DNA from 2 places in the Kitasatospora sp. LaBMicrA B282 genome. Region 1 is predicted to be linked to the other one. Evidence: riboswitches for the same ligand, from Rfam matches in the RefSeq annotation. Region 1 holds a riboswitch; the other holds the start of a gene.
What was found. Region 1 has a riboswitch for cyclic di-AMP ahead of ACQRUO_RS10315 (LysM peptidoglycan-binding domain-containing protein). Riboswitches for the same ligand answer to the same signal wherever they lie in the genome.
Positions count from the first base shown of each region.

Region 2: another riboswitch for cyclic di-AMP. It lies ahead of ACQRUO_RS30090 (NlpC/P60 family protein); the one in region 1 lies ahead of ACQRUO_RS10315 (LysM peptidoglycan-binding domain-containing protein).

Region 1 is NZ_JBNQTI010000026.1:18,900-40,064, forward strand. It holds gene ACQRUO_RS10230 (hypothetical protein) at 425-586, shown strand; gene ACQRUO_RS10235 (helix-turn-helix domain-containing protein) at 711-2,042, opposite strand; gene ACQRUO_RS10240 (ATP-binding protein) at 2,243-2,812, shown strand; gene amcB (cyclophane-forming radical SAM peptide maturase AmcB) at 2,824-3,969, shown strand; gene amcA (multiple cyclophane-containing RiPP AmcA) at 3,966-4,136, shown strand; gene ACQRUO_RS10255 (pentapeptide repeat-containing protein) at 4,205-4,894, shown strand; gene ACQRUO_RS10260 (hypothetical protein) at 5,115-5,633, shown strand; gene ACQRUO_RS10265 (peptide deformylase) at 5,737-6,069, shown strand; gene ACQRUO_RS10270 (hypothetical protein) at 6,137-6,997, opposite strand; gene ACQRUO_RS10275 (hypothetical protein) at 7,357-7,590, shown strand; gene ACQRUO_RS10280 (hypothetical protein) at 7,636-8,157, shown strand; gene ACQRUO_RS10285 (hypothetical protein) at 8,342-8,542, opposite strand; gene ACQRUO_RS10290 (elongation factor G-like protein EF-G2) at 8,896-10,995, opposite strand; gene ACQRUO_RS10295 (DUF6191 domain-containing protein) at 11,166-11,522, opposite strand; gene ACQRUO_RS10300 (isocitrate lyase/PEP mutase family protein) at 11,602-12,450, opposite strand; gene ACQRUO_RS10305 (NUDIX domain-containing protein) at 12,487-13,017, opposite strand; gene ACQRUO_RS10310 (YchJ family protein) at 13,074-13,514, opposite strand; gene ACQRUO_RS10315 (LysM peptidoglycan-binding domain-containing protein) at 13,690-14,712, opposite strand; cyclic di-AMP (ydaO/yuaA leader) riboswitch at 14,780-14,945, opposite strand; gene ACQRUO_RS10320 (hypothetical protein) at 15,465-16,055, shown strand; gene ACQRUO_RS10325 (MFS transporter) at 16,424-18,121, opposite strand; gene ACQRUO_RS10330 (MarR family winged helix-turn-helix transcriptional regulator) at 18,202-18,600, opposite strand; gene ACQRUO_RS10335 (APC family permease) at 18,947-20,590, shown strand; gene ACQRUO_RS10340 (SpoIIE family protein phosphatase) at 20,674-21,165, shown strand, end outside.
Region 2 is NZ_JBNQTI010000144.1:16,242-24,391, reverse strand. It holds gene ACQRUO_RS30095 (NlpC/P60 family protein) at 1-840, opposite strand, end outside; gene ACQRUO_RS30090 (NlpC/P60 family protein) at 1,133-2,290, opposite strand; cyclic di-AMP (ydaO/yuaA leader) riboswitch at 2,297-2,446, opposite strand; gene ACQRUO_RS30085 (NlpC/P60 family protein) at 2,837-3,886, opposite strand; gene ACQRUO_RS30080 (NYN domain-containing protein) at 4,052-5,605, opposite strand; gene ACQRUO_RS30075 (hypothetical protein) at 5,775-6,047, opposite strand; gene ACQRUO_RS30070 (rhomboid family intramembrane serine protease) at 6,276-7,055, shown strand; gene ACQRUO_RS30065 (Lrp/AsnC ligand binding domain-containing protein) at 7,052-7,333, shown strand; gene ACQRUO_RS30060 (aminotransferase class V-fold PLP-dependent enzyme) at 7,414-8,150, opposite strand, start outside.

The DNA of each region.
Region 1 (21,165 bases):
GGATGGTCAACGAGGGGATCCTGCCGACCAGCGGCGTTCGACGCTCGGCATGGTTGCAGTTCTGGTTGCGTTCACCCCCGTCCAGCGTCGTTCAGAGACCGATTCGCCACCCGCTCCGCCCCAGGTCAGAACCCCTACGGATGCCGGCGGACACCCAGACGGACAGTTGGAAAGCGTGTTGGGGGCAACCCCTCACGAGTTGGAGTCTCGTATCCTTCGCCATGGCCGAACAGCCATAACGAAGGCCCCGACCGCTCAGCAGTCGGGGCCTTCGTCGTACGTGGTCTCAGTCAGAGCCGCCGTGCCTCGTCGCCCTGCCAACGCGCCCTCGCCTCGCCCCGGACCTCACGCCGAGCTTGATCGCACAGCACCTCGACGGGCGACCGGCAGGTCTGGATGCAGGGTCAGCAGCAAGATTTTCCATATGGCATGTGACTACCGTTTGAAATTGGCCGTTCACGCTGCCGATGGGCCCGACGGCAACGCGCTCCAGGTCCTCGACGGCCTGAGCGCTGAAATGCGCGCTTTCGTCGATCGCCTGATCGCCGTAGAGCGCCAGGCCGAGGCAGTCGCGCAGTACGGCTGACCCACCGGCCGCAGCCAACTACACAGTTGGGGCCTCGCTTGGACCTCGTCCACGGCGGCCGGGATCTTCCGGCCGCCGTGCCATTATGGGGGTTTGAGACGCGCCGCGGAGGTCCAGCGCCGCACTACACGGTCGGGGCGTTCTCGACGGCTGCCGCCCTGTCGTCCAACTCTTCGACACCGGGCACGTTGCGGAGCCGGTAGAGGCGGGCGCGCATGTCGTGCACCGCGTCCTGCACCTTGATGGAGCGGATGCCGTCCGCGCAGTCGAGGAAGTCGCCCCAGGAGGCGAGGGCACCGTCGACGTCGTCCTGGCGGAGGCGGACGGTGCCGAGATCGGCTAGCACGATCGCCCGGGTGCGGCGGCGGTCGAGGCCGTGGATGTCGAGCGCGTGGTGGAGGTGGTCCTGCGCACTGGTGTGGTCGCCGAGCTGGGCGAGGATCATGCCGGCCTCGTGGGCCCACCGGCCGGTGCTGTAGTGGCTGGCCCACGATTCGCCCGGGGCGCCGGTGGCGCGCTCGATGGCGGTCTGGGAGGCGGCGAGCGCGCTGGTGGTGGTGCGGCGGTAACCGTCCAGGGCAGCGGCGTTCGCCAGGGTCGCCTGGTAGTAGGCCAGGGCCCGCGGGTCGCCCACGTGCTTGGCCTGATCGACGCACTCCTCCGCTATCCGGACCGCCGTGGGCCGGAAGCCGAGGTCGATCGCCTGGACGGCCAGGCCACGCAGGGTAGTGGCGGCGAGTTCGGGGTCGCCGGCCTCGGAGGCGAGGCGGAAGGAGTGTGCGTAGTACTGCTGGGCGGCGTCCTGGTTGCCTTCGTCCTGGGCCATCCATCCGATCAGGTGCACGAGTTGGGCAGTTGCCGCGAACAGCTCCTGACCGACGGCTTCGCTCCATGTCCCTTCGAGCCAGGGGACCACGTCGTGGTGGAGGTAGCGGACGGCGAGGTGTCGGGCGTGTCCGCCACCGAGTTCGGCTGCGGCGTCACCCAAGGAGGTCGTCATCTGGCGGACAGCAGCGACCTCACCCCGGCCGACCTGGACCTTGCCCTTGGACTTGAGCCGTACGCGCCGCAGGACGGACTCCGGGTCGGGCAGGCTCAAGGCCGTCAGCGCGTACGCGGTGGAGGCGGCCACGAATCCCCGGCGATCCACCACGTCCCTCCGGCTCAGCTCGATGACGGAATCCACGGTATCGCCAGTGTCGCTCTCCGCCGGAACAGTTGGCTGGACGGCGACCGTATCGGCGAGGTCGATATCGAGAACCTTGATCAGGTACGGCATCCAGTACTTCGGCACCCGGCCGCCGCGCTCCCATCGGGAGACCTGGCCCCGGTCCGGTCCCGATCCTCCCTTGCCCTCCGCCGTACCGAGTTCGAGGCCGAGCCGGGGTTGTGACCAGCCCTTCTTCTCCCGCGCGGTCCTGATCAGGTCCGCGACCGTCACAGGTCCCCCTGACACGGTGCCCTCCCTCGGGCCGCCCGCAGGCCGACACCTGGCCCACAGTGGCCCACAACTGGCCGACATCTGGCCTACACCTTGGCACCTTATTCGTCAGCGCGCACGGCTGTTGACTGAGAGTCAGCCGAGCAGGGTGCTCCGGACCGGGGCGGTTCGGCTCCACGATCGGCGGCACCGGCCATCCCGTCGGCCCATTTCCGATGGCCGGTGCCGCTCTCCACAGCCCCCGAGGAGAGCAGAGCCATGTCCGTGTACCGTCGCGTGTTCTTCCTGGTCCGCGATCCGGCCAACGTCGCCAAGGGCCGTCAGCGGGTCCGCGCCATGCTCGCAGACCGGGGATCCGGCTGGATGAGGGGAGCCGCGACAGCCTCGACGTCGTCGTGTCGGAGTTGATCACGAACGCCATCCGGCACTCGTACGGGCCGGTGCTCACCGTCGGCGTGTACGCCGACCCGCGGGCCCGGCGTGTCCTGGTCGAGGTCTACGACGCCTCCGTGATCCTCCCGCGGACGCGTCAGGCAATGGCCAACGAGGAGACGGGCCGGGGCCTGCTCCTGGTTGAGCGGCTCGCGCTCTCCCACGGCGCCGAGCGCACCAGCCGGGGCAAGCGGGTCTGGGCCGAGCTGGCCGTGCCCGAGCAGGCCATGACCCGGCGCCAACTGCTGGCGCATCCGCGCAGAGTCGGCAGGCACCTTCTCGACCGCCTGCGCAACGCCTCGCCCGCCGGCCCCCGGCGTGATTGCCCGCGTGCCGCCCTTGGCGCCGATTGAGAGGTCATCCGATGAGCGAACCGCGCCGCTACGACCGCCACCTCGCGCGGCGGCCGCAGTCCGTGGTCGTCCAGCCCACGAGCTTCTGCAGCCTCGCCTGCACGTACTGCTACCTGCCGCACCGCGACCGCCGGGAGCACATGAGCGTCGAGGTCGCCGAGGCCGTGGCCCGCTCGGTCGCCGAGTTCGCCCCAGCCCTCAGTCCGGGCCGCCCGTTGGAGTTGGTCTGGCACGCGGGCGAACCGCTGGCCCTGGGCCTGCGGCGCTTCGGCGAACTGATCGCCGCCTTCGAGCCACTGCGGCAGGCCGGTCTGGTCCACCACTACGTGCAGACCAACGCCACCCTGGTCAACGACGACTGGTGCCGGTTCCTCGCCAGGTACCAGTTCCGGGTGGGGGTGAGCATCGACGGCCCGGCCGCCCTCAACGCTCAGCGGGTCGACCGCAAGAGCAAGCCGGCCTTCGACCGGATCGTGAAGGGTGTCGCGCGCCTGCGTGAGGCCGGCATCGCCTTCTCCGTGATCGCGGTGGTCACGGCCGAGAGCGTTGACCGGCCCGAGGACCTGCTCGACTTCCTCACCGGCCTCGGCTGCCACACCATCGGCATCAACATCGAGGAGACCGAAGGCGTCAACACCACCAGGCCGATGCCCACCGTCGAGCAAGCCCGGCAGTTCTGGCGCCGCACCATGGCATGGAGCCGCCGCACCCCAGGCCCGAAGGTGCGCGAGCTGGCCCGCCTCGGCGACTACCTCCACGCCGCACGAACCGCCCGGCAGACCGACCGGGATGCTCTCCTGATCGACCCCATCCCCACCGTCTCCGCGGCAGGCGACGTGGTGCTGCTCTCACCCGAGCTCGCGGGCATCGCCGCGCCCGCCTACGACGACTTCCGGGCCGGCAACGTCCTGCACCAGTCGCTGGCGTCCATCCTCGACGGCGCCCACCGGCTGCGGTACGTGGACGAGTTCCTCACCGGCCTGGAGAGGTGCGAGGCCACCTGCCAGTTCTTCGACTTCTGCCGCGGAGCGCAGGCCGGCAACCGCTACTTCGAGAACGGCCGCCTGGACACCACCGAGACCAACTACTGCCGCGTGTCCAGGCAGGCCCTGATCACCGCCTTGTCCGATACCGTCCGAGAGGAGCAAGCAGCATGACCGTGCTCGAACTGCTGACCACCGCCGAGGCCCCCGTTATCGAGGAGCTCACGGCCGGCCGCTCGCACGACCCCGCGGTCGCCAAGTTCGACAACCGCCCCACCTGGGACAACCCCGCGCCCAAGTTCGACAACCGGCCGACCTGGGACAACTGGAACAAGAAGTAGCACCGCTGCCGGGCGGCCTGCGCCCAGCGCACGGGCTGCCCGGCCCCACAGCAAGAGGGAGCCCGACCATGGACAGCCGCACCTTCGGCCGCGTCACCGTGGCCCTGCCCAATCTCGACGAGGCCGGCACCTACCTGTCCAACGTCACCTCCCTGGAAACCGGCCGGGGCATCGTGCAGGACTTCCAGTACGCCGACGCCGACCTGCGCGAGCTCGACCTGGCCGACACCCGACTGATCACCGGCCGCATCACCGCCCTGCGCGCCTCCCGCGCCCAGCTCACCGAGATGCGCCTGGACTCCGTCGCCTTCGAGAGCACCGACCTCGGCTCGGTCACCTGGAGCGAGAGCAAGCTCTCCCGCGTCGTCTTCCGCAACTGCAAACTCATGGGCGCGACCCTCACCGGCCTGACCCTCGACAACGTCCTGTTCGAGAACTGCAAACTCGACTACACGACCTTCGACCGCGTCCGTGCCACCGGCCCGGTCGCCTTCTCCAAGTGCGTCCTGACCGAGGCCGTCTTCACCAACTGCGACCTGAGCGAGGTCGTCCTTGATGCCTGCACCCTCCAGCTCACCGAGTTCGGACGCGGCAAGTACCGCGATGTGGACCTGCGCGGCAACGACCTCACCGCCCTGCGCGGCGTCGCCCATTTGGCGAAGATCATCATCGACCGCCCGCAGCAGGCCGAACTCGCCGAAGCCCTGCTGGCCGAGCTGGACGTCACCTACGGGGACGCGCTCGACGACCATCGCTAGACCGATTCCGAGGAGGACTCGGCATGCACCTGAGCATTGCGTTCCACGACCTCTCCGCCCTGCAGCGGCGCTGCGAGGTCGGCGGAGTCCGGATCACCCGGGGAGAGCCCGAGTACGAGAACGGGGCCGTCGTCCCGGCCGACCCCTGGCAGCCGATAGCGATGCCCTCGGCGCTCGTGTCCGGGCAACCGACGAGACCCCGGACAGCCGCCTGGTCGAAGTGGTCAAGCTCCGGCACACCGACGCCATCGACCTGCTCTCCGAGCTCGCCGACCCCCTTGGCGACCCCAACGCCACTTACCTCGGCCAGGCGGCCAGCCCGGCCAAGGCCCTGACCACCACCGACAATTACCAGGAGGGCCGACGGCTCGGCCTGCACGTCGACAACTGGGACAAGCTCTCCTACGCCGAGAAGCACCGGGGCCGCCGACGCCTCTGCCTCAACCTCGGCCCCGGCACCCGCTACCTCCTGCTCGGCGACATCGACATTCAGGCCATCTGCCGAACCGTCCACCACGACTACGAGCACCACTACCCGCACACCGACGACCTCCACACCTACGTCGCCCGCCACCAACCGCTGCGCTGCTTCCGCATCCGCCTCGCACCCGGCGAGTGCTACATCGCCCCGACCGAGCTGTTGCCGCACGATGGCTCCACCGAAGACCAGCCCGAGCCATCCACCGCAGCCTTCTGGCTCGGCCACTGGCCCCGCGGCGTCTTGCCCAGCCTCGTCTGACGGTCGCGTGTGGGCCGGGGGGGGGGGGGTGACCGCCGAGGCGACGCCACCGCGGACCGCTCCCATCCGGCACCGCAGATCGGGATCGGCCGGGCGGCCGCCATTGTCCAGCCAGCCGGACGCCCCGCCGATCGTTCTGCTGGACCCGCGCGTCATCGACCGCGCCGACGAGGCAGACGAGCAGTTCGAAGTCTGCCTGCCCTTCTTCGACGTCCGCGGCCTGGTTCCCCGTCCGCTGCAGATCACCGTGGAGACCACCAACCTGGACGGCGAGGTGATGGTCACCACCTACGAGCGCGGGCTCGCCCGCCTGGTCCACCACGAGATCGACCACCTCGACGGCCTGTTGTACAGCGCGCGAATGAGGACCGGCGTCGAGCTCATCCCTGTCCAGCAGTACGGACAGACCGGCCGCGCTTGGTTCTTCGAGCAGTGACCGCCGGCACAGCTCGCGCTGAGCGCTCGTAGGCAGCCCGGTCAGCCGGTCGCCTACGCCCTCGTGGTCACCACGCCGACGCTTCCCGATCGTAGAGATGCAGCTGCGCGCCGTTGTAGGTCAAGATCCAGGTGGGGCCGACCTGTTGGGCAACCACACCATCGAGGCCGCCCACCGGGTGGGTCATCGCCGCAACGAGGTCCTGGGGATACGGGTAGGACGTCCATTCCAGGAGCCACAGGTCATCTCTGCCCCAGAGGCGCCGCTCCGCTTGGTTACGGCGTCCAAGGGGCCGGCCCAGTGTGCTGTAGTACCAGTGCACGTGCCAGTCTCCTGCCGGGTCCCGGAGAGCGGCGCGCATGGCAAGCGCGCCCAGAAGACGCCTTGCCGCCTCGGACATCGGCGGAACGCTGTCCAGCTTTGCCTGTTCCGCGGGGGTTACTGGCTGATCCACCATGAGCACGCTCCGATGGCGGATCACCCTGGCGGTCGGCTTCGGAGCCTTGGGTTGGCTCCGTTCTGTAACTTCCAGACTTGCCCCGGTCGGTAGGTGCCGCAGCAGGACGGTCTTCCAGTCCACGACGCGCTCCAAGCGCATGCCCGGGATTCCGGACCAAGGTGGGCTTGCGACGAGTTGGTCCGAGACGTTGAGGGCTGCGGACACGATGAGGACGAGATGGTCGTAACGAGGGGAGAGCACGGTGCCGTAGTTGAGGGTCGGCCCGAGCGGCCAGTCGAAGCCAGGTGCCGAGAGAAGACCCAGGTTGAACCAGCCGAGCGCCAACAGTGCCCGCAGCTGTGCCTGGGCAGGGGTGCACTCGTCCAGACCGATGGAGGTGCGCCCCAAGCCCGACCGTGCCGTGGCTCGGTGCTCGTCGGTGAAAGCGCTGCGCTGGGTAGCCAATACGCGCGCAGTGGAGTGTGACATGGCGAATCCTTCGTGCTGCCCGGCCAGCCAAAGGAAGATCCCTGTCAGCGCGTCGGTGCTGAGGAAGAGGACTGTGAAGCGGAGCGAGCGCCCTGCACCCGGGACGACGACCTGGCCAACCGGGCGGCCCCGTCTCGTCCTGCGACCCTCCGCCGGCCGCTGTGCCGACCATAGAGCATGGGGTTCCCCCCGCGATACAGCGACACGCACACGCCGCAGGGCATGAGCTGTAGCGCCGGAGGTAAAACGCCGCCCGCCAGGATTCGCCACTCGTACGCCATCCGCTTTCTGGGTGAATGGCGCATAACTTTTCCCCGGCGCAGCCCTACCCTTCCGACAGGACCGAAATAGGGAGGGCCATGGCGCGCAAGATTCACGCCTCACAGCCTGTACGAGACGCATTCAAGGGCGTAGATCTGCAGGCGATTTTGCGGCGCCTCTCAAAGAAGGTGGAAAGCTGCCGAAGCTGCGGCGAGCCAATTGGTCGCAACAGCCCCGCCAATCTCGTCAGCATTCTGAACCACGAGAAAATGATCAAGTGGCCCGCCCTGATCCATCCAAGGTGTGGCGACTCAGCCGTGTACGAGACCTAGACCGCCCCCGACCCCAACAAGATCTTCTTCGAAGTCGAGTGCGCCTTGCTGGTGGGCGAGCGAGGCCCCGTACCGGCGCTGATCATTGACGCCTATGGTGGGCTTGCCATCACGACAGGCGGAGAGGTCCATGATCGTCTGCTCGCCGGCTTTGCGACGCTGGGATTCGAGTTTCCAGACTGGATCTGCCGCGAGGGCGAGGGTGCAGACCCGGTGGATGAAAAGGATTGCACCCCCGGCCTCACAGCCCTCCTTGAAGGCGATGAGGTGAGACTGCTCCACGACGGACGCGAGCTGTACCGGCTCGGCAAGCTCCGATATTTCCCGCGCTGGTATCGGGCAACGAACCGCGGCGCCCTGGTCGTGATGATCGGCCGGAACCTCCAGGGGATGACATTCGACTCCCTCGAATACATTCAGCGAGCCGCGAAGAGCAAAGAGCTGGTTCAGGCGGTCGCGGCAATCAGTCGGATTCCGACCGCACCAGCAGACCGCTGCTATTGCATCAACGGGAAGGTCCGGACGTTTGCCTCGTGCTGCGACAGCGCCGACGGTCCAGAGGAGTAGGGATGGCCGTTTGGCCGCCGATTTCGGAGCTGGGATAGATGCCCGCACCGCCTGGGTGATGGCGCGGCGGGCGCGGCGCCCGGAGGAGTGCAGCTACGCGATGGCCCACCTGGACGGCGGTGAGGAGAGACCGACTGAGGCTGAACGGCACATCGGCGGAGTTGAGAACGCCCTTCGAAGGCATCTACTCAGCCGGTGGAGCTGACTCGTTGGCTGAGCGTTCGACGAGACCACCGAAGAGGATTTCCGCGAGCCGCCGAGTCTTCCACTCCGGCCACTCTTCGACCTTGAGGTGGACCTCAGTCTTGCCGTCCTTCCAGTAGTTGTACTGGCCTGCGGACATCCCCCCTGAGGGTGGTCGCACCCGGCAGGGCTCCTTCTTCATGCCCGGAGCATCACACAACTCAGCTCTTCGGATGAGAGGTTCGACTGAACGCGCCCCGTAGCGTTCACGGAGTCTCACAGGCAACCCCGCACGAGTTCGAACCTCATATCCTCCGCCTTCGTGAAGTCCCCGACCGGTTCGCCGGTCGGGGACTTCGTCGTTTCCGGGCGGTTCTCGCCCGCGTCGTGCCTACTGCCGGCGCAGGTGGCGCGAGGTCGCCGAGCGGGAGGGCAGCCAGGTTGACTCCGGTGAACCCGGGAGCACTGCGGCGATGACCGGCGTGAGCTCCTCCTGCGCCAGCGATGATGTGGTCGGACGACGGGTTGTGCGGCGGGGCGGCGGTCGTCGGGTGGTCAGTGGTCGGGCTTGGTGACCCGGTCGGCGACGGCTGCCGGCATGGGCTCGTAGCGCAGTGGGGTCCGGGTGAAGGAACCGGTGCCGTGCGAGAGCGAGCGCAGGTCGACCGCGTAGCGGGTCAGCTCCAGCTCCGGGACCTCGGCCCGCAGCAGGCTCCGCCCCGGGCCGGCCGGCTCGGTGCCGAGGACCCGTGCGCGGCGCACCGACAGGTCGCTGAACACTCCGCCCAGGTACTCGTCCGGTACCAGTACGCCCACCTCGGCCACCGGTTCGAGCAGCCGCACGCTGGTGTTGGTCGCCGCGTCGCGCAGCGCCAGTGCGCCGGCCGACTGGAAGGCGGCGTCCGAGGAGTCCACCGAGTGCGCCTTGCCGTCCACCAGGGTGACCCGCAGGTCCACCAGCGGGAAGCCGTCGCCCACGCCGTGCGCCAGCTGGGCCCGCACCCCCTTCTCCACCGAGGGGATGAAGTGCCGCGGTACCGCGCCGCCCACCACCTTGTCGACGAACTCGAAGCCGGTCCCGCCGGGCAGCGGCTCGACCAGCAGCTCGCAGATCGCGTACTGGCCGTGCCCGCCGGACTGCTTGACCAGCCGGCCGTGCCCGGTGGCGGTCCCGCCGAAGGTCTGCCGCAGCGCCACCCGGTAGTCCACCTGGTCGACCTGGACGCCGAACTGGCTGCCCAACAGGTACAGCACCACCCCGGCGTGCGCCTCGCCGGTGCACCAGAGCACCAGTTGGCGGGTGTCCGGGTTCTGCTCGACCCGGACCACCGGGTCCTGCGCGGTCAGCCGGGACAGGCCCTGGGCCAGCTTGTCCTCGTCACTGCGGCTGCGGGCCTCGATCGCCACCGGCAGCAGCGGCTCCGGCAGGTCCCACGGTGCCAGCACCACCGGGTCGCCCGGCTCGGTCAGGGTGTCGCCGACCCGGGCCGCGGTGAGCTTGCCGACGCAGACCAGGTCGCCCGCCACCGCCTGCGGCACCGCGCGCTGCTGCTTGCCGAACGGGCTGGTCAGCCCGGCGATCCGGTCGTCGGTCGGCTCCGCGTCGGCGCCCGCCCCCGCGACGTGCAGCAGGGTGTCGGGGTGCAGCGTGCCGGAGAAGACCCGGACCAGGCTGAGCCGGCCGACGTAGGGGTCGCCGGTGTTCTGGATCACCTGGGCGACCAGCGGGCCGGCCGGGTCGCAGACCGGCTCCCGACCGGCCGGCCCGGTCGGCTCGACCGGCTCGGGCAGCGGGCTCGCGGACGGCGCCGGGAAGGCGGAGACGAGCAGGTCGAGCAGGTCGACCGCGCCGGTGCCGTCCTCGGTGATCGGCAGCACCGGGTGGATCGCGTCGTGCAGCACCGCGCCGCGCAGGCCCGCGGTGAGCGCCGGCTCGTCCAGCGTCTCGCCGCCCAGGTAGCGCTCCAGCAGCTCGTCGTCCTCGCCGGCGATCGCCTCCACCAGCGCCTCGCGGGCCGGGCCGGTGTCCGGTGCCGGCTCGGCCCGGCCGTGGGTCTCGCCGGACAGCAGCTCGACCGTGCCGCGCACCTGCCCGTCGCTGCGCACCGGCAGGTCCATCGGCTGCACCGAGTCCGGGTGCTCGCCGCCGAAGGCCTGCCGGCAGGTCGCCAGTACCTCGTCGAAGTCGGCCCGGGCCGCATCCATGTGGGTGACTGCGATGGCCCGCGGCAGGCCGAGCGCCGCGCACTCCTGCCAGAGCGTCAGGGCCGGACCGCCCAGCGGGTCGGTCGCCGAGACCACGAAGACGGCCGCGTCGGCGGCCCGCAGGGCGGCCTGCAGCTCGCCGGAGAAGTCGGCGTGCCCGGGCGGGTCGATCAGGTTGATCTTGACATCCCGCCAGCCGACCGGCACCACGGACAGCCGCACCGAGCGCTGCTGCTGGTGCTCGATCTCCTCGTGGTCGGAGACGGTGCTGCCCTCGGCCACCCGGCCGGCCCGGGTCAGCTCCCCGGCGGCCAGCGCGAGCGACTCGGTCAACGTGGTCTTGCCGGAGCCGCTGACCCCGACCAGGACGACGTTGCGCAGCTGCTCGGGCCGCTCCGCGACCGGAACCCGGCCGGCCGCGCCGGCCCGGGAGGTTGCTCGCTCGGACATGCCGGTGCTCCTCGGATGCTCCGCGGACGGTCGGGAACGCTCTCGTCCGAGCTTTCCACCGCCACCCGCCCGGGTCCACCGGGACGGTCCGCGCGGGGGGCGGTGGCGGTCACGCCGGGGCGACGGGGGGCGGGCGAGGCGGGCGCGGGGGCGGGAGCGGGGGCGGGGCGTCAGCGGGGGAGGCGGGCGGTGCCGCGGGACAGGTCGATGCCGGTGTGCCCGGGCGCACCGGCCTGCTCGTCCTCGCGGAGCACCAGCTCGATCCGGCGCTGCTCCAGCTGCACCTGCTTGCCCGGGTAGAGCAGCGCGTGCAGCTCCTCGCCCGCCGTCACGGCGGCGCCGCGCCCGGGGCGCGCCCGCCCGCCGGCCCGGGCCCGGAGGAACCGGAAGGCCGCGACCGCTAAGCAGAGCGCGATCAGCGCGGCGGGGAGCAGCAGGCTGCCGACGGGGCCGAACAGGGAGGACACCATGGTGGCGAAACGATCCGCCGGATCAGGGCGTTCCTCGGTGGGATCGGCGCTGGTCACCCGTATCGGCGCTGGTCACCCGTCAGGTCGGCCGCGCGCTCGGCGGTCTGCCGCACGCTCGCCGCGGAGCTGCTCCCGGTCAGTCCCGTTCCGTCATCAGGGCGCTCGCCTCCGGCATCGGCATCGCCTCGGTCAGCGCGGTGAAGCCGCCGCTCTCCCGGAGCGCGGCGGCGGCGCGCCGGGTGGCGGCCAGGGCGACCCGGGCGAACGCCGAGCCGACGCTGATCCGGCGCGCACCCAGCTCGGCGAGCTGCGCGACCGTCAGCCGGGTCAGCGGGCCGGCGGCCAGCACGTTGACCGGCTTGCCGACCTCCGCGCAGACCGTGCGCACCGCCTCGGCGTCCGGGAGTCCCGGGGCGAAGAGCACGTCGGCGCCGGCCGCCTCGAAGGCCTGCAGCCGGCGCACGGTGTCGGCCAGGTCGGGGCGCCCGTGCAGGAAGTTCTCCGCCCGCGCGGTGACCGTGAACGGGAAGTCCAGCTCCCGGGCGGCCGCCACCGCCGCCTCGATCCGCTCGACGGCCAGCTCCAGCGGGTGGATCGGCCGCTCCGGCTCGCCGGTGGCGTCCTCGATCGAGGCACCGACCAGCCCGGTCCCGGCGGCCAGCCGGATCGTCGCGGCCACCTCGGCCGGGTCGACGCCGAAGCCGTTCTCCAGGTCGGCGGAGACCGGCAGCCCGGTGGCGTCGACGATGGCCCGGGCGTTGGCCAGCGCCTCCTCGCGCCGCACCAGGTTGGCCCCGTCCGGCCGGCCGAGCGCGAAGGCCAGGCCGGCACTGGTGGTGGCCAGCGCGTCGAAGCCGAGCCCGGTCAGCAGCCGGGCGGTGCCGGCGTCCCAGGCGTTGGCGATCACGAAGGCACCGGGCCCGGCGTGCAGCGCGCGGAAGGCGAGCGCGCGGCGGTGCTGGTCCTCGGGGGAGAGCTGGTCCATCGGAGGGCTCCTGCTGACTGGGTGACTGACGGGACGTCAGCGAGTATCGCCGACGTCCCGTGGTCCCGGTGCGGCGGCGGGGGGAGCGACGAGGGCGCGGTAGCCGGCCCGGCCGGTGCGGCGGGCCTCGGCGGCGGCCTCCACCAGGGCCAGCCGGGTCGGGCTGAGCTCGGCGCGCCAGTCGGCGAGCGGGCGGACGGCGTGGGCGCTGTGCTCGGCGGGGTCGAGGCGCAGGCCGGCGAGCCGGTCCGGAGCGAGCGGGCCGCCGTCGAAGACCACGCCGACCCGGAACGGCCAGCCGGCCACCGGCGGGGTGAAGACCAGCGCGAGCAGCGGCGCGGCGGGCTGCTCGGGCAGCTCCAGCTCGGTCTCCTCGGCCAACTCGCGTCGGGCGGCCGCCCACGGGTCCTCCCCGGCTTCCGGCAGACCGCCGGGGAGCTGCCAGACCTCGGGGTCATAGGTCGACTTCAGTAGCAGCGGGTCACCCGCGGCGTCGGTGAGGTAGACGGTCGCGAAGACGATGCCCTGCGGCACCGTGCGCAGGAAGTCGGCAAGCGGCAGGGTCACGTGGTCCTCCAAGGACGGGGAGGGCGGGGTGAGGTGCTCCTCGGGCTCCGAGGGCGTCAGTCGGCCTCGATCGTGCCGTCGAGGTAGACCCAGGCGCCCTGGTGGCGCAGGAAGCGGCTGGTCTCGCGCAGGCTGCCCGGGTGGCCGGCGTCGCGGTAGTGGGCGGCGAAGGTGACGGTGCCCTCCTGGTGGAAGGGGCCGCCCTCGGTGGTGGCGAGGACCTCCAGCCGTTCCCAGCGCAGGCCGGGGTCGAAGTCGACGGACGGCGGACGGGTGTCCGGGTGCCAGCTGCGCAGCAGGTAGGCGGCGTCCCGGACGGCGAACGCGGCGTAGCGGGAGCGCATCAGCTGCTCGGCGGTGCCGGCCTGGGCCAGGCCGCGGTGCAGCCGGCCGCAGCAGTCGGCGTAGCGCGCGGGCAGGCCGCAGGGGCAGTCCACCGGCTCGGCGGGCGCGGGCGCGGGCGGGGTCGGGCGGGACTTGGCGGTGCGTCGTGACATGGGGTCATTCTGCCCGGCCGGGTGCCGGCGGTCCGGCGCCCGGGGATGGTGGGGGCGGTGGGACACACCCCGCCAGGCGCACCCAGCCGTCAGGGTGGGTGCGCCTGGCGCTGATCCGACGAGATCCGGCGGAGAGGGCCCGGCCGTCAGGCCGCGGGCGCCGAGCCGGGGCCGGTCAGGGGACCTGGAGTTCCTGGCCCGGGTAGATCAGGTTGGGGTTGCTGCCGACCGTGCCGAGGTTGTGGCGGTAGAGCTGCTGCCAGTCGTCGACGTGGTGCTGCTGGGCGATGCCCCAGAGGTTGTCGCCGTTCTGCACGGTGTAGCTGCCGTCGGGCGTGCTCGGGGTGGCCGGAGCCGGGGTCGCCGGGCCGGCCTGCGCGGGGGTGCCCGGGGCCGCCGGCACGCTGGGAGCCTGCGCGGTGGGCGTACCGGGCACGGCAGGCGACGCTGGTGCTGCCGGGCTCGCCGGCGGGGTGCCCGGCGCCGTCGGCTGGGTGGGCGTGCCCGGGGTGCTCGCCGCCGGCGGGGCGGTGGTGACCGGGGTGGTGGGCGTCGTGGCCGTGGGCGCGGTGGTCGGCGCGGCCGTGGTGGGGCTGCTCGGCGCCGGGGTGGTGACCGGGGGAGTGGCGGTCTGCGTCGGCGCGGTGGGCTGGGCCGGCGCCGTGGTGGCGGGCTGGCCGGGGGCCGTGCTGGTCGAGGTACCCGGCGCGGTGGGCACCCCGGGCGCACTCGGCTGCGTCGGGTTGCCGGGCGCAGCCGGTGCCACGGGAGCCGCCGGCACCGCGGGAGTCGTCGGCGCGCCCGGCGTGGTCGGCGCAGCCGGGGTGGTGGGTGCCGCGGGGCTGCCGGGCGCGGCCGGAGTCGTGGGCGCCGCCGGGGCGGTGAGGCCGGTGGTGGTGCCGCAGTGGCCCCAGACGGTCGGACCCTGGTCGGCCAGCACCCGCTCGGCGACGGCGATCTGCTGCGCCTCGGTGGCGTGCGAGGGCTGGGCCGCGTACTGGTCGCCGCCGTAGGCCACCCAGTTGCGCTCGCTGAGCTGGAGGCCGCCGTAGAAGCCGTTGTCCGTGTCGGCGGACCAGTTGCCGCCGGTGGCGCACTGGGCCACCGCGGTCCAGGTGTCGGGCGTGGCGGCGTGCGCGCCGGTCGCGGTGAGCAGCGGCAGGGCCAGACCCGCGCCGGCCACGGTCGCGGCGGTCACCGCGCGGTCGGTCTGGGTCGGACGGCGGTGGCGGCCCGGACCTGAGAACACCCCGGATATGCCCATCGAGTTCCCTCTCCGCACGCCTGCGAGGTGAGCTGTCGGGTTCGGACCGGGAGGTGGCCCGGCCGTCCGCCCGGACGGATCCGGTGGACGGCTTCACCCCTAGCCGCGCGGGACGCGGCATTGAAACCTGGGTCCCCCGCCCCTGCCCGAGGTGGTGTGGTGGTTCCCGGAGCACGGTGGGCAGGACTCGGCGTACCGGTTCCGGGCGCCCGCGCGGTGGCGGGTTGTTGGGGAGACTAGACGGATCATCACCTCGATAACAACCCCGCATCGCAGACATCACACGAGAATCACGAGCGCCGCGCGATGCTCCGTACCGGGAGGGATCGCTCCGGGCGGCTCGTCACTCTTCGTTCACCTCAGGTTTTTCACGTCATGTCCATGTATGCGAGTGTTCGGCGACCCCCGACCCCGGCTCGACCCCAGCCCGACCCCGGCTCGACCTCAGCCCGGCCCCAGCCGACCCCGGCCCGTCCCGCGGGCCCCGCGCCGCGGCCGCGGTGTCGCCGCTGCGATCACCACCGGCCCGGCGGCGCAGGGGAGTTCGGGCAGCGGTCCGGTCCGTTCCATTTCGCCGATCGGCGGACAGCGCAGCACGCACCGCAGCACCATAGGCAGCACAGCGTCAGAGCGGAGCTCGTCCGCCCGGGGACTTCGGCGGGCAGACCGGGGAGTGAGGTGGGGCGGTGCACGAGTTGGAGCCGGCCGTCGAGGCCGCGGAGGGCGATCCGACCTGGTGGTGGGAGGTGGACGCCGCGCTGCTCGGCCGGGCGGCGGTGCTGGACGTGGCGATGTACTGGGCCCTGGGTCTGGCCCGGTGGGCCGAACGGCACGACCCACGGGTGGCCGGTGGTGACCTGGAGGCGGTGCGCACCCTGCTGGGGCTGGCCCTCTACCGCGCGGCCCAGGGCGAGGGGGCGACCGACCCCGGCCGGATCCCGACCCTGCTGCCGCTGATGACGCTCTCCCGCGGCAGCGCCCGGAGCACCGCCCGGGTCCGCCCGCTGGGTTACGGCGACCGCGGCCGGCTGCGGCTGGCCGACCGGGCCCGGCTGGCCGCACTGCTGGAGGATCCGGACCCGGACGCCTTCGAGCGGCTGCGCAAGGAGACGGTGCTGGTCCTGGTGGCGAACACCGACCACGCCCGCACCGAACTGGCGCTGCGCGGCAACGACCCGACCGTCTGGCGGGACCACCCGCTGATCACCATCTGCACCCGCGAGCCCTACCTGCCGGGCCACGGCACGCTCCCGTGGGACTGGTACAGCACCGGCTGAGCGGTCCGAGGGACGACCGGGTGGGTCGACCGCGTGGCGGCGCGGTCGACCGGGTGGCGGGGTGCGGCGGGTGCCGGAGCGAGGCGGCCTGGACCGGGCAGGGGATGTCTCGCCCCGGTCCAGGCCGTCCGGTGCGGTCGCCGCAGGGCAACCGACCCCCGGGGGCGAGGGCGGTGGCCGCGCGGCAGCCGTGGCCGGGTGCGGCGGCGGGCGGTCCATCCGGTGACCGCCCTCGCCGCGTTCGGCCGGGAACGAGCCTGGCACGGCCCGGCTCCCAAATCAACATCTGCTGATACTGATCTTCTTCACATTCACATCAGTCGATGACACTGCGTCAGCTCGGGTGACGCTGCCGCACCTCGTCGCCGTCACGGGCGCGGCCCCTTCGTCGCCGCGGCGGGCCGGTCGGCGCCGGCCGCCTCGGGCGCGGGCCGCTGCCGGGCGGCGTCGTCCTGGCCGCCCTTGGCCCCCGAACCGCGCAGCGCCGAGGCCAGCGCGCCGATCAGCGACATCGCCGCCGCCGCGCTGAAGACGGTGACCAGACCGTGGTGGAACGGGCCGGAGACCAGCTCGGGGAAGAACCGGTTGCCGGTCAGGGTGTGCGCGTTGGCGGGCGGCAGGGTGGTCAACACCCCGCTCGGGCCGAGCAGGTGACCGATCGGGTTGTTGCCGAGGAAGGTGGCGAACAGCGTGCTGACCGGGGGCAGGGCGGCCACCTGGTGGGCGGTGGCGGCCGGCACCTGCTGGGCCTGCAAGCCGCTGTCCAGGGCGTGCGGCAGCGAGCCGGCCAGTCCGATGATCATCAGGGAGAAGAACAGGCCGATGGAGAGCGCGGTGCCCGAGTTCTGGAAGGTGGAACGCATCCCGGAGGCCACCCCGCGCCGCTCCGGCGGCACGCTGCCCATGATCGCCGAGGTGTTGGGGGCCGAGAACATGCCCTGTCCCAGGCCGCTGACCAGCAGCAGGGTGGCGAACGCCGGGTAGGGGAAGTCGACCGGGAGCAGCATCAGGCCGACGAACGAGGCGGCCACCAGCAGCAGCCCGGAGGTGGCGAACAGCCGGGCGCCGAACCGGTCGGACAGGTACCCGGAGATCGGGCCGCCGAGCAGGAAGCCGGCGGTCAGCGGCAGCATGAAGATCCCGGCCCAGAGCGGGGTGCGCTCGAAGGAGTAGCCGTGCAGCGGCAGCCAGATGCCCTGCAGCCAGATGATCAGCATGAACTGCATGCCGCCGCGGGCGATCGCGATCAGCAGCGCCGCCAGGTTGCCGGCGGCGAAGGCGCGGATCCGGAACAGCCGCAGCTCGAACATCGGCTCGGCGATCCGGGTCTCCGCGATGCAGAAGGTGATCAGCAGCGCCACCCCGCTGCTCAGCCCGGCCACCACCCACGGGTCGGTCCAGCCGGTGGAGTGGCCGCCGTAGGGCTGGATGCCGTAGGTGATCGAGGCCAGCAGGCAGGCGGCGCCGGCGGTGAAGGTCAGGTTGCCGATCCAGTCGATCCGCCCGGGCCGCGGCGTGCCGGTCTCGCGCAGGCTGCGGTACGACCAGAAGGTGCCGACCACGCCGAACGGCACGCTGACCCAGAAGACCGCGCGCCAGTCGATGGTGGCCAGCACGCCGCCGGCCAGCAGGCCGAGGAACATCCCGGCCAGCGCGGTGATCTGGTTGATGCCCAGTGCCATGCCGCGCTGGCGGGCCGGGAAGGCGTCGGTGAGGATCGCCGCGGAGTTGGCGGTGAGCATCGAGCCGCCGACCGCCTGCACGATCCGGAAGCCGATCAGCCAGAGCGCGGCGACCCCGCCGCGCAGCGGATCGAGCGACAGGGCCAGCGAGGCCACCGCGAAGACCATGAAGCCCAGGTTGTACATCTTCACCCGGCCGAACATGTCGCCGAGCCGGCCGAGCACGACCACCAGCACCGCGGTGGTCAGGGTGTAGCCGAGGATCATCCAGAGCAGGTAGCCGATGTTGGCCGGGGCCAGCGGGTCCAGGCCGATGCCGCGGAAGATCGCCGGCAGCGAGATGATCACGATCGAGCTGTCGATGGTGGCGATCAGCACGCCCATGGTGGTGTTGGACAGCGCCACCCACTTGTAGCGGTCCTGCCCGGGGCGGTCGCCGGCCCGGGTCAGCGCGGTCGCGCCCGTCACAACCGCTCCGCCAGCCGGGCCAGCAGCGGTATCGCCGCCGCCAGTTGCTGCCGCTCGGCCGGGTCGAACTCGGCGCCCAGTGCGACGGCCAGCAGCTGCTCGGACTCCGAGCGCCGGGCGGTGAGCACCGCGCGCCCGGCCTCGGTCGGGCTCAGGATCGCCCGCCGCCCGTCCCGCTCGTCCGGCCGCCGCCGCACCAGGCCGCGCTCCTCCAGGGCGGCCACGGTGGCCGCCATCGCCTGCGGGCGGACCCGCTCCAGCTCGGCCAGCGCCCCCGGGGAGTTGTCGCCCTCCCGGTCGAGGCGGGCGAGCACCGAGACCTCGGAGTGCGTCAGGTCGCCGGAGATGTGCGCCTGGCGGACCCGGCGGGCGATCCGGCCCACGGCCAGCCTCAAGTCGGTCGCGAGCTCGGCCGGGTCGGCCGGCGGTACCTGTGGTGGCAGCGGGGTCGGCGCCGCTGCGGCCGGTGGCTGCGTCGTCGGTGGCTGCGTCGTCGGTGGTTGTGCGGTCGGTGGTTGTGCGGTCGATGGCTGTGCAGTCGATGGTCGGGCTGCGGTCTCCATGTCTCCTTACAGTAGCTTGATAAGTCTGGTGTAACTATCCCCCCGCTCGAGCCGCACCCGCGGCGGGTTAGGCCGGACGGCTGGAGGTGCGGCCGTGTCGCAGCGGCGCAACCGGTGACCCGGGGACGGCTGAGGCAGCGTCGGAGGGACCCCGTCCCCCGTCGAGAGGCCGTTCGCCATGGCATCGCCCGCCCCGGCGCCCACGCGCACCAATCCCAGGCACGCGCTGCGCCGCGAGGTCGGGCTGGTCGGCCTGCTCTGGGCCTCGGTCGGCGCCATCATCGGTTCCGGTTGGCTGTTCGGTGCCGAGAAGGCGGTCAAGGTCGCCGGGCCCGCGGCGCTGCTCTCCTGGGTGATCGGCGCGGTGGCGATCGTGCTGCTCGCCCTGGTGCACGCCGAACTGGGCGGGCTCTTCCCGGTCGCCGGCGGCACCGCCCGCTACCCGCACTACGCCTTCGGCGGCTTCGCCGGCATGTCCTTCGGCTGGTTCACCTGGCTGCAGGCCGCCACCATCGCGCCGATCGAGGTGCAGGCGATCATCGGCTACGCCCGGCACTGGAGCTGGGCGGACGGCCTGCAACACCCCAAGGACTCGACCCTGACCGGCTCCGGCTTCGCGGTGGCGGCCGCACTGCTGGCGTTCTTCGTGGCGATCAACTTCCTCGGCGTGCGCTGGCTGGCCCGCACCAACAGCGCCGCCACCTGGTGGAAGGTCGCCATCCCGGTGCTGACCATCCTGATCTTCGCCAGTACCGAGTTCCACGGCCGCAACTTCAACTCGCACGGGTTCGCCCCGTTCGGCGCCCACGGCGTGCTGAACGCGATCAGCACCAGCGGGGTGATCTTCGCGCTGCTCGGCTTCGAGCAGGCCATCCAGTGGGCCGGCGAGAGCACCAACCCCAAGCGCGACATCCCGCGCGCGGTGCTCGGCTCGGTGATGATCGGCAGCGTCATCTACATCCTGCTCCAGCTGGTCTTCATCGCCGCGGTGCCGGACTCCGCGATCACCGGCGGCTGGGGCGCGCTGACCTACGCCGGGATCAGCGGCCCGTTCGCCGGCCTGGCCACCGTGATCGGCCTGGGCGGCTTCGCCACCGTGCTGTACATCGACGCGATCATCTCGCCGGCCGGCACCGGCCTGGTCTACGTCACCTCCAGCTCCCGGATCACCTACGGCCTGAGCCGCAACGGCTACGCCCCCGAGGGCATGCAGGCCACCGACCGGCGCGGGGTGCCGTGGATCGGACTGCTGCTCGCCTTCGTCGCCGGCGTGCTCTGCTTCCTGCCCTTCCCCAGCTGGCAGAAGCTGGTCAGCTTCATCACCTCGGCCGTGGTGCTGATGTACGCCGGTGCGCCGCTGGCCTTCGGCGTGCTGCGCAAGCGCTTCCCGGAGCTGCCGCGGCCCTACCGGCTGCCCGCGGGGGAGATCATCTCGCCGATCTCCTTCGTGATCGCCAGCCTGGTGATCTACTGGTCCGGCTGGGACACCCTGTGGCGGCTGGGCGCCTCGATCCTGATCGGCTACCTGCTGCTCGGCTCCTACGCCGGCTACGCCCGGGTCAAGCGGCTGCCCGGTGCGCCCCGGATGGACTTCCGGGCCGGGCAGTGGCTGCCGGTCTACCTGGTGGGCCTGGGCATCTGTTCCTGGCAAGGCCAGTTCGGCGTCGGGGCGCAGCACAACCTGCCGCTCTGGTGGGACATCGCGGTGATCTCCGCCCTGTCGCTGGGCGTCTACTACTGGGCGCTGGCCGTCGCGCTGCCGGCCGAGGAGATCCAGCGGAACATCACCGACGTCGAGACGGTGGACGCGGGCGGTCACTGAGACCTCCACGGGCCCGGGGCGCCGAGCGCGGCGTCCCGGTGGAGGATGAGGGGGAGGGCAAAGACCCGGGCGAGGTGGACCGTATGGACAACTCCCGCTTCCCGTTCCTCGACGGTGTGGCAGGGGTACTGGTCGACGGCGGCGGCAGGATCCTGGACTGCACGGCCGCCGCCGAGGAACTGCTCGCCCTTCCGGTGGGCGTGCTGCGCGGCCGACCGGTGCGCGACCTGCTGGCCGCACCGGTGGATCCGGGCGGCCCGCCGGCGGCGATCACCGGCACGCACGGGTACGCCGGGCGGGGTGCGGCCTGGGCCGGCCGGGTCAGCGTGCACACCGGCGACGGACGGCTGCTCGCCCTGGAGGTGCGGCTGCTGGTGCTGCGCGGCGCCGCGGTCGGGGACCGCAGCACCGCCCGCTACATGGTGATCGGCGCGCCGGCCGCCACCGCCGACCGGTGGCGCCAGGACCAGGCCTTCACCCGGGAACTCTTCCTGCAGGACCGGTTCGGCCTGGTGGTCTTCGACCAGGACCTGCGGATCGTGCGCACCAACACCCACCTGCTGCCGTACTCCGGC
Region 2 (8,150 bases), on a different contig from region 1:
GGTGCGCGGCAGGGTCACTCCCGCCTGCCGCCACGCCCAGTACATCAGACCCGAGCAGTCGAAGGTGCCGGGCCCGGTGGAACCGTAGACGTAGGGCGAGCCGAGCTTGCTCAGCGCGGCGGCCACCGCGGCGGCGGCCCGGTCGGAGGCCGGCGGCTGGCTGCCCAGGTCGACCCGGTCGGCGCCCCGGGTGGCGCGCTCGTGCGCCTCCTGGGCGTCCTGGGCGAGCAGCTGGGCGCGCTCGGCGCTGGAGAGGGTGTCCAGCAGCGTCTGGGCGCTCTTCAGCCGCTGCTGCACCTGCTGCTTGCTCTGGGCCAGCGTGGTCCGCACCGTCTCCAGTTCGGCCAGCTTGGCGGTCGCCTCGCTGCGCCGCTGGTCCAGCCGGCGCTGCTGCTCCACCACCTCGTGCAGCGAGGCCGCCTGCTCCCGCCCGACCTCGGCCAGGCTGCGCGCCTTGAGCAGGTAGCCGGCCGGGTCGGAGGAGAGCATCAGCTGCACCGTCGGGTCCATCCCGCCGGCCCGGTACTCGGCGGCCGCCACCGTGGCCAGGGTGGTGCGCATCTTGTTGAGGGCGTCCTGCCCCTGCGCCACCTGCGCCTGGAGGTTGCTCGCCTCGGACTGCAGCCGCTTGGCGTCCTCCTCCGCGGCGTTGGACTTCTCCGAGGCCTGCTCGGCCTCCCCGTAGAGCTGGTCGACCTGGGCCTTGACGTCGTTCTTGTCCGGCTTGGCCGGGGCACCCTGCGCACTGGCCGTCATCGCCAGCGCGGTGGTCGCGGCGGCGGTGACCGCCAGCACCCGGGCGAACCGGCGCGCGGTGCCCGGCGGGGGTGTGATCGCCATCACTGACGACTCCAATCGCCGTGAGGGCTCGGGCGAGCACCTCGGGGAAGCCTCGGGGACCGGGAGCCGCGGGAATCGCGAGGAGCACCGCAGGCGCTGAGGTCCGAGCGCAGACGTTAGCGAGTCGGAACGGATGAGTCCAAACCCCTGCCGATACGAATATTTGATCCCTAATCGGACATCCGACCGGGAATCGCACCGGTGGCGACAACGCGAACGGCCCGGCCTCCACGGGGGAGGCCGGGCCGTCGCCGGGCCGGTTCGACCGTCGCCGGTCGGGTCGGACGCCGGGTCAGACGTGGATGATGGCGGCGATCGGCATCGCGGTGGCCGAGACGAAGCTGACCACGGCACCGGTGTGCGGGGCGTGGATCGCCTGGCCGCCACCGGCGTACATGCCGATGTGGTGCATGTCCGAGAACCAGACGATCAGGTCGCCCGGCTGCGCCTTGGAGATGTCGGTGCCGATGTTGGTACCGGCGGTGGCCTGCTCCTGCGAGGTGCGCGGCAGCGAGACGCCGACCTGCGCGTAGGCCCACTGCATCAGGCCCGAGCAGTCGAAGGTACTCGGACCGGCGGCACCGTAGACGTAGGTGGCGCCCAGCTTGGTCTCGGCGGCGGCGAGCGCGGCCGCGCCGGCCGAGCTGCCGGTGACCGGCGGGGCCGGGGTGCTGGTGCTGGTGCTGCCACCACCGCCGCTGCTCGAACCGAGGTTGGTGCGGGAGGAGTCGCGCGAGGCGGCGGCCTGGGCGTTGGCCTGGGCGGTCGCCTTGGCCTGCGCGGCGGCGGCATCGGCGGCGGCCTTGGCCTGCGCGGCGGCCTGCGCCTCCTGCTGGGCTATCTGCTGGCGCTGCTGCTCGGTCAGCGAGTTGAGCAGGTTCTGCGCCTGAGTCAGCTTCGCCTGGACCTGCTCCTTGGCGGTCTTCAGCTGCTGGGTGGTGGCGTCCAGGTCGGCGAGCTTGTTCTGCGCGTCCGTCTTGGACTGGGCGAGCGTCGTCTCCTCGCTCTTCAGCTCCTTCAGCGTCTCCGCCTGGGTGCTGTTGAGCTGGTTGATCGAGCTGGCCTGGTTGAGGAAGTTGTCCGGGCTGGACGACAGCATCATCTGCACGGTGGGCGAGATGCCGTTGCTGGCGTACTGGTCGGCGGCCACCGAGGCGAGACCCGCCTGCAGGTTGGTCACCTGGTCCTGCTGCCGCGCCACCTGGTCCTGCAGGTCGGTCACCTGCTGCTGCAGCTGCTGCTGCTTGGCCTGGGCACCGTCGAACTGCTGGGTGGCCTGCTCCGCCTGGTTGTTCAGGTCGTCGACCTGGGCCTTGACCTGGTCGATGGTCGGCGCCGGGTCGGCGTGCGCGGCTCCCTGGGCGGAGAGCGCGACGGCGGTGGCGGCGGCCGCGGTCAGGATCGACGTGCGGGTACGGCCGACAGGCTTGGGACGACGATGGGACGCCACGGATCCTTCTTCCCTCGAACCGCCTACCGGGTGAGCTGACGGGTTCGGGCTGGAAGATGCCCTACGACGCCTCACCGGCCTGCCGGCCGACCTGGCGCCGATTCACCCCGGAGGAACGTGTGGTTCCCCGGCTCCGGTCCACGGCTCCCCCGCAGGGGCTCCCCGTCGGGCAGTCACCTGCCCGTGCCGCTTTCCGAACTCGGCGGTAACCCCCGCTGCCACCCGGGTCGGGTGATCGCCATCGCGTGGGTCCGGTTGCCGACCCTAGTAACTGATCTGTGATCCGTTCAAATCCTTGTCAGAAAAACCGGGAAACTTTGACTCTGCGTGCTATGGAGATCACCAACGTGTGATCACGAAGTACACGGACAAGTGACGCCGGCCACACCCTGGGGTGACACGGGTTCAGGAGCACGGGCAGCGCGGCGGGGCGACGGCGGGTCAGCCGTCGAACCGGCGCTCGGATCGGATCGGGACGAACCGGTCAGCCGCCGCTGCGGTCTGCCGCTGAGCGAGCTTGCGGGCGAAGCAGCAGGGCCGCGGCCCTCAAACGCGGCGGATGGTGAGGATCGGGCCGATCACCGAGGCCTGCATGATCCGCACCACGTCACCGGTGTGCGGGGCGTGCACCACGTTGCCGTTGCCGATGTACATCCCCACGTGGTGCGCGTCCTGGCCGTAGATGACCAGGTCACCGGGCTGGGCCTGGGCCAGGCTGGGCACCGCGGTGCCCACCGTGGCCTGCTCCTGCGAGGTGCGCGGCAGCGAGACGCCGGCCTGCTCGTAGGCCCACTGCATCAGGCCCGAGCAGTCGAAGGTGCTCGGACCGGTGGCGCCCCAGACGTAGTTGTCGCCGAGCCGGCTGAGGGCGGCCGTCACGGCCGCGCCGGCGTAGCCGGAGGCCGGCGGCAGGTTGGCCGTGGAGCCCAGGTCGGTCCGGTCGGCGCCGCGCGAGGCCCGGTCCTGGGCTGCCTGCTGGGCCGCCAACTGCGCCCGCTGCGAGGCGGTCAGCGAGTTCAGCAGCTTCTGCGCGGCCGAGAGCTTGTTCTGCACGTCGGTCTTGGCCTGGTTCAGCTGCTGGGTCGAGGCGTCCAGCTGGGCCAGGGTGTCGGCGGCTTCCTTCTTCTCCTGGTCGAGGTTGCGCTCCTCGGACTGCAGCGACTTGAGCACGTCGGCCTCGGTGCTGCTGGCCACCTGCATGCTGGCCGCCTGGTCCAGGTACTGGCCCGGGTTGGAGTTGAGCATCAGCTGGACCGACGGGTCGACCCCGCCGTTCTGGTACTGGTCCGCGGCCACGCCGGCCAGGCCGGTCTGCAGCTGGGTCACCTGGTCCTGGGTGCGGGCCACCTGGTCCTGCAACTGGGAGGCCTGCTGGCGCAGCTGGTCGCCGCGCTCCTTCGCGCCGTCGAACTGCTGGGTGGCCTGCTCCGCCTGGGTGTTCAGGTCGTCGATCTGCGCCTTGACCTGGTCGATCGAGGGCGCCGGATCGGCCCAGGCCCCGCTCTGCGCGGAGATCGCGACAGCAGTCGCAGCAGCGGCGGTCAGCACGGAGATCCGCGCGCGGCTCGGCTGCTTCGGACGGCGATGGGACGCCACGGACTGCTCCTTCTTCTGCCGGTCTCACCCGATCGGATGAGTGACCGGAAAAATAGGTTTGACGCCAGACCCTAGTGAACATCACTTCCCTGCGCCACTCCCTCGCCGCGACGAACCACCTGCGGCGTACGGGATTTCACCAGGTCTTCACCCGGTGAGGGCTGTTCAGCTGCGAGCCAGCCGGTTCAGCAGCAGCACCGAGGAGACCGGGCGCGCGCCGGCCTTGCGCACGCCGTCGGCCACCTCGCGGTCGGCCGAGACGACCACCACCGGGCGCCCCTGCGGCTCGGCCCGCACCAGCTGCCGGATCAGCTCGTCCGCGGTCTGGCCGGTCTTGCTGAACCGCACCCGCACCCCGCGCGGCGGTGCCATGATCACCGGCACGTCCAGGTCCTGGCCGTCGAAGACGCAGGTCACCTCGGCCTGGGTGCGCTGGGCGAGCATCGCCAGGCCGCCCAGCAGCCGCAGCCGCTGCTTCTCCAGCGGCAGCGTCGGGTAGCCGGTCTTGGTCACGTTGTAGCCGTCCACCACCAGGTGGACCTGCGGGATCGCCAGCAGCTGGTCGAGCAGGGCCGGGTCGTCCTCGGCCAGCCCCCGGCGGGCCACGTCGTGCGGCGAGGCCGCGCCCGGCACCACCGCGTCCACCAGGTCGGCCGGGTGCAGCTGGGTGACCGGCAGGGCCAGCTCGCGCTGCAGGCCCTGGGCGGACTGCAGCACGGTGTCCAGCAGCAGGCGCAGCCGCATGTCCTCCACACTGCGCCCCTCGCGCGCCGAGCGGCGCCCGGTCTCCAGTGCGGCCTCCAGCTCGGCCACCCGGTGCCGCAGCCGGCGGTTCTCGCTCTCCGCCGCGCCGCGCTCGGCGGTGGCGGCGGCCGCGGCGGCGCCCAGCTCGGCCTGCAGCTTGCGGGCCTCGGCCTGCGCCCGGCGGGTGTCGCTCTCCAGGCCGCGCAGCTTCTTGCGCAGCGCCTCCAGCTCGCGGCGGGTGCTCTCACCGTCGCTGCGCTGGCGGTCCAGATCGGCGCGGGCCGCGGCGCGGGTGGCGGTCAGCTCCTCCTGGAGCTTCTCCACCAGCCGGGCCGACTCGGCGGCGGCGTCCTCCACGTCGGCCCGCTCGGCCTGCTCGCCGACCTCGGCGACCAGCCGGGTCCAGCCCCGGCTGCGCAGCAGGTAGGCGGCGGCGGCCACGTCCATCGGCTCGGCCGCGCCCGGGACCTGGCCGGACTCCAGGGCCTTGACCAGGTCCGGCTGGCCCAGCCGCAGCCGGTCCGCTATCCGCAGCCGGAAGACCGGCTCGGACTCCAGCGCGGCGGCCAGTGCGGTGCCGGCGTACTTGGCCCGGCGGGCCGGGGTGAACTTGGCGTACGGGCGCAGCGAGGCGGGCAGTTCGGAGACCGGCAGACCGCCGAGCGCGTCGGCGGCCAGGCCCACCACGCGCCGGCGCACGCCCTCGGGCAGCGGGCGGTCCAGCCGCTCGGGCTCGGGCTGGTCGACGCCAGGCTCGGGCCGGTCGGCACCGGCGGCGGGCTGGTCAGCACCGGCACCGGCCGGGGTCGGCTCGACCGCCGGCTCGTCGGGCGAGACCGGCTCGACGCCCGGCTGCTCGCCCGCCGGCTGCCCGGTCGTGCCCGGCTGCGCCACGGCCGCGAGGTCGGCCGGCGCGGTCGGGTCCGCAGCGGGCTCCGGCCCCTGCGGCTCGGCGGCCTCCCTGGCTGCGTCCATCGCGTCCTCGGCTCCGATCCCGATCCGCGCCACTCCGCGCCGATCTGCCCTGTCTCTGTTGTCTGCCCGGTCCCGGGCCGCTCCGGCGCACGCCGGGGGCCGGGTCCCACCGCCCGGTGCAATTGTCGCGTGCGCGGCGAGAATTTTTCAGCTGCCCTGGCGGGCCGGCTCAGCCGGCGTCGGCCACCGGCTCGCCGGTCACCTGCTCCTCGGCGCCCGGCCGGGTCACCAGCTCGACCTGGTCGACCGCGTTGCACCAGCGGCAGCGGATCGACTCGAGGGTCTCGGTGAGCACCTCGGTCTCCTCCACCTTGGCCTCGCCGGCCAGGTCCAGGTGCAGGTACTCGACCACCCGGGAGGAACGGGTCACGTCGAACCGGGTCAGGTTCCCGCAGAGGGTGCAGCGCCAGCGAGTCTCGGGGGTGGGCGCGGGGACGGGCATCAGCGGGGTCCTCTCGGCTCGGGTCTGGTCCGGTCCGATGTGCCGGCCAGGCCTCCAGCCTAGGGCCTGACGCTGTGACGGCGGGCACCGGATACCGGTTCCCACCAGCACTCCCGTCCTCTCGAACGTCCGCTCGCCATCGAGCGGGCCGAGGCCGTGAAACCCGGCCTCACCCGCTCGCCGTACACGGCGGTGTCGCGGGCCTGGCGACGCGGAATGGATCCGCTCATGCCAGACCGGCGCGACGACGCGGTGACCCCGCTCGTCACCTACCTCCTGATCGCGCTCAACTGCCTGGTCTTCCTGGCCGGCCCGAGCGGCATCGCCCCGCACTACGGCGCGACCCCCGCCGCCCGCGCCTGCGCCGCCCAGCACTACCAGCAGCAGTGGGGCGCGGTGCCGGCGGAGCTGCTGGGCAACCGCCCGTTGACCCAGGTTCAGCTGGCCGGGCTCGCTCCCCCGGTGCGCGGCTGCCCGCTGCTCGCCACCCCGCACAAGGTGCCCGCGCTCTCCGCGCTCACCTCGCTCTTCGTGCACGGCGGCTGGCTGCACCTGCTGGGCAACATGCTCTTCCTCTTCGTCTTCGGCGCCGGGGTCGAGGAGCGGCTGGGCCGGGTGCGCTTCCTCCTCTTCTACCTGTGCGCCGGCGTACTGGCCGCCTACGGCTACGCGGCGGCCGGCGGCGGCACCGGTCCGGACGCGCTGCGCCCGCTGGTCGGCGCCTCGGGGGCGATCGCCGGGGTGCTCGGCGGCTACCTGCGGCTCTACCCGCGGGCCCGGGTGACCACCCTGGTCCCGTTCCTCTTCTTCCTGCCGCTGCGGCTGCCGGCCTGGCTGGTGCTCGGGCTCTGGTTCGCGCTGCAGTGGTGGTCGGTGCGCCAGGCCGGCAGCGGGGTCGCCTACCTGGCGCACGTGATCGGATTCAGCTTCGGCTTCCTGGCCCTGTGGGTGGCGGCCCGGCGGCCCGGCTACGCTGGCCCCACGACCTACCCGGGAGCCTCCACGTGATCACCGCCATCGTCCTCATCAAGACCAGCGTCGACCGGATCCCCGAGATCGCCGAGGCCATCGCCGCGATCGAGGGCGTCAGCGAGGTCTACTCGGTGACCGGTGGCTACGACCTGGTCGCCATGGTCCGGGTGCGCCGCCACGACGACCTGGCCGAGGTGATCCCCGGCCGCCTCAACAAGGTCCCCGGGGTCGCCCACACCGAGACCCAGATCGCCTTCCGCACCTACTCGCAGCACGACCTGGAGGCGGCCTTCGCGATCGGCCTGGAGGGCTGACCGACCCACCCGGACCGACCCCGACCCGCGACCCCGGCCGACCCGGACCCCGACCCCGGCCGACCCGCCCGGGCCCCGGGTCAGCGCCGGGTGTCGGCGACGCAGCGCCCGCCCTCGTTGCGGTAGTTCCAGCGCGCGCCGTCGGTCACCAGCTCGCGCACCGCGGCCAGGAACCGGTCGACGTGCTCCTCCGGCGTCCCGGCGCCGAAGCTGACCCGGATCGCGTTCAGGCTCCGCTCCCCCGGCAGCGACGGCTCCGGCGCCCCGCACTCGGACGGTGCCGCCTCCTCGCCGCCCAGCAGCGTCCGCACCAGCGGGTGCGCGCAGAACAGCCCGTCCCGCACCCCGATCCCGTACTCCGCCGAGAGCGCCGCGGAGAAGTGCGAGCTGTTCCAGCCCTGCACCACGAAGGAGAGCACCCCGACCCGGACGGTCGCCGGCCCGAACAGGTTGAGCACCCGCACCTCGGGGATCGCGGCCAGCCCCGCCGTGAGCCGCTCGATCAGCGCCTGCTCGCGCGCTTGCAGCTCCTCGAAGCCGGCCTCGCTCAGCGCCCGGCAGGCGGCGGCGATCGCGTAGGCGCCGATCACGTTGGGCGAACCCGCCTCGTGCCGGGCCGGCCCCTGGTGCCACTCGACGGCCACCGAGCCGTCCGCCTGCCGGGCCACGGTGCGCGAGGCGCCGCCGCCGGCCAGGTAGGGCTCGGCGGCGTCCAGCCAGTCGGCCCGCCCGGCCAGCACCCCGGCGCCGAACGGCGCGTAGAGCTTGTGGCCGGAGAAGGCGACCCAGTCCACGTCCAGCTCGCGGACCGAGACCC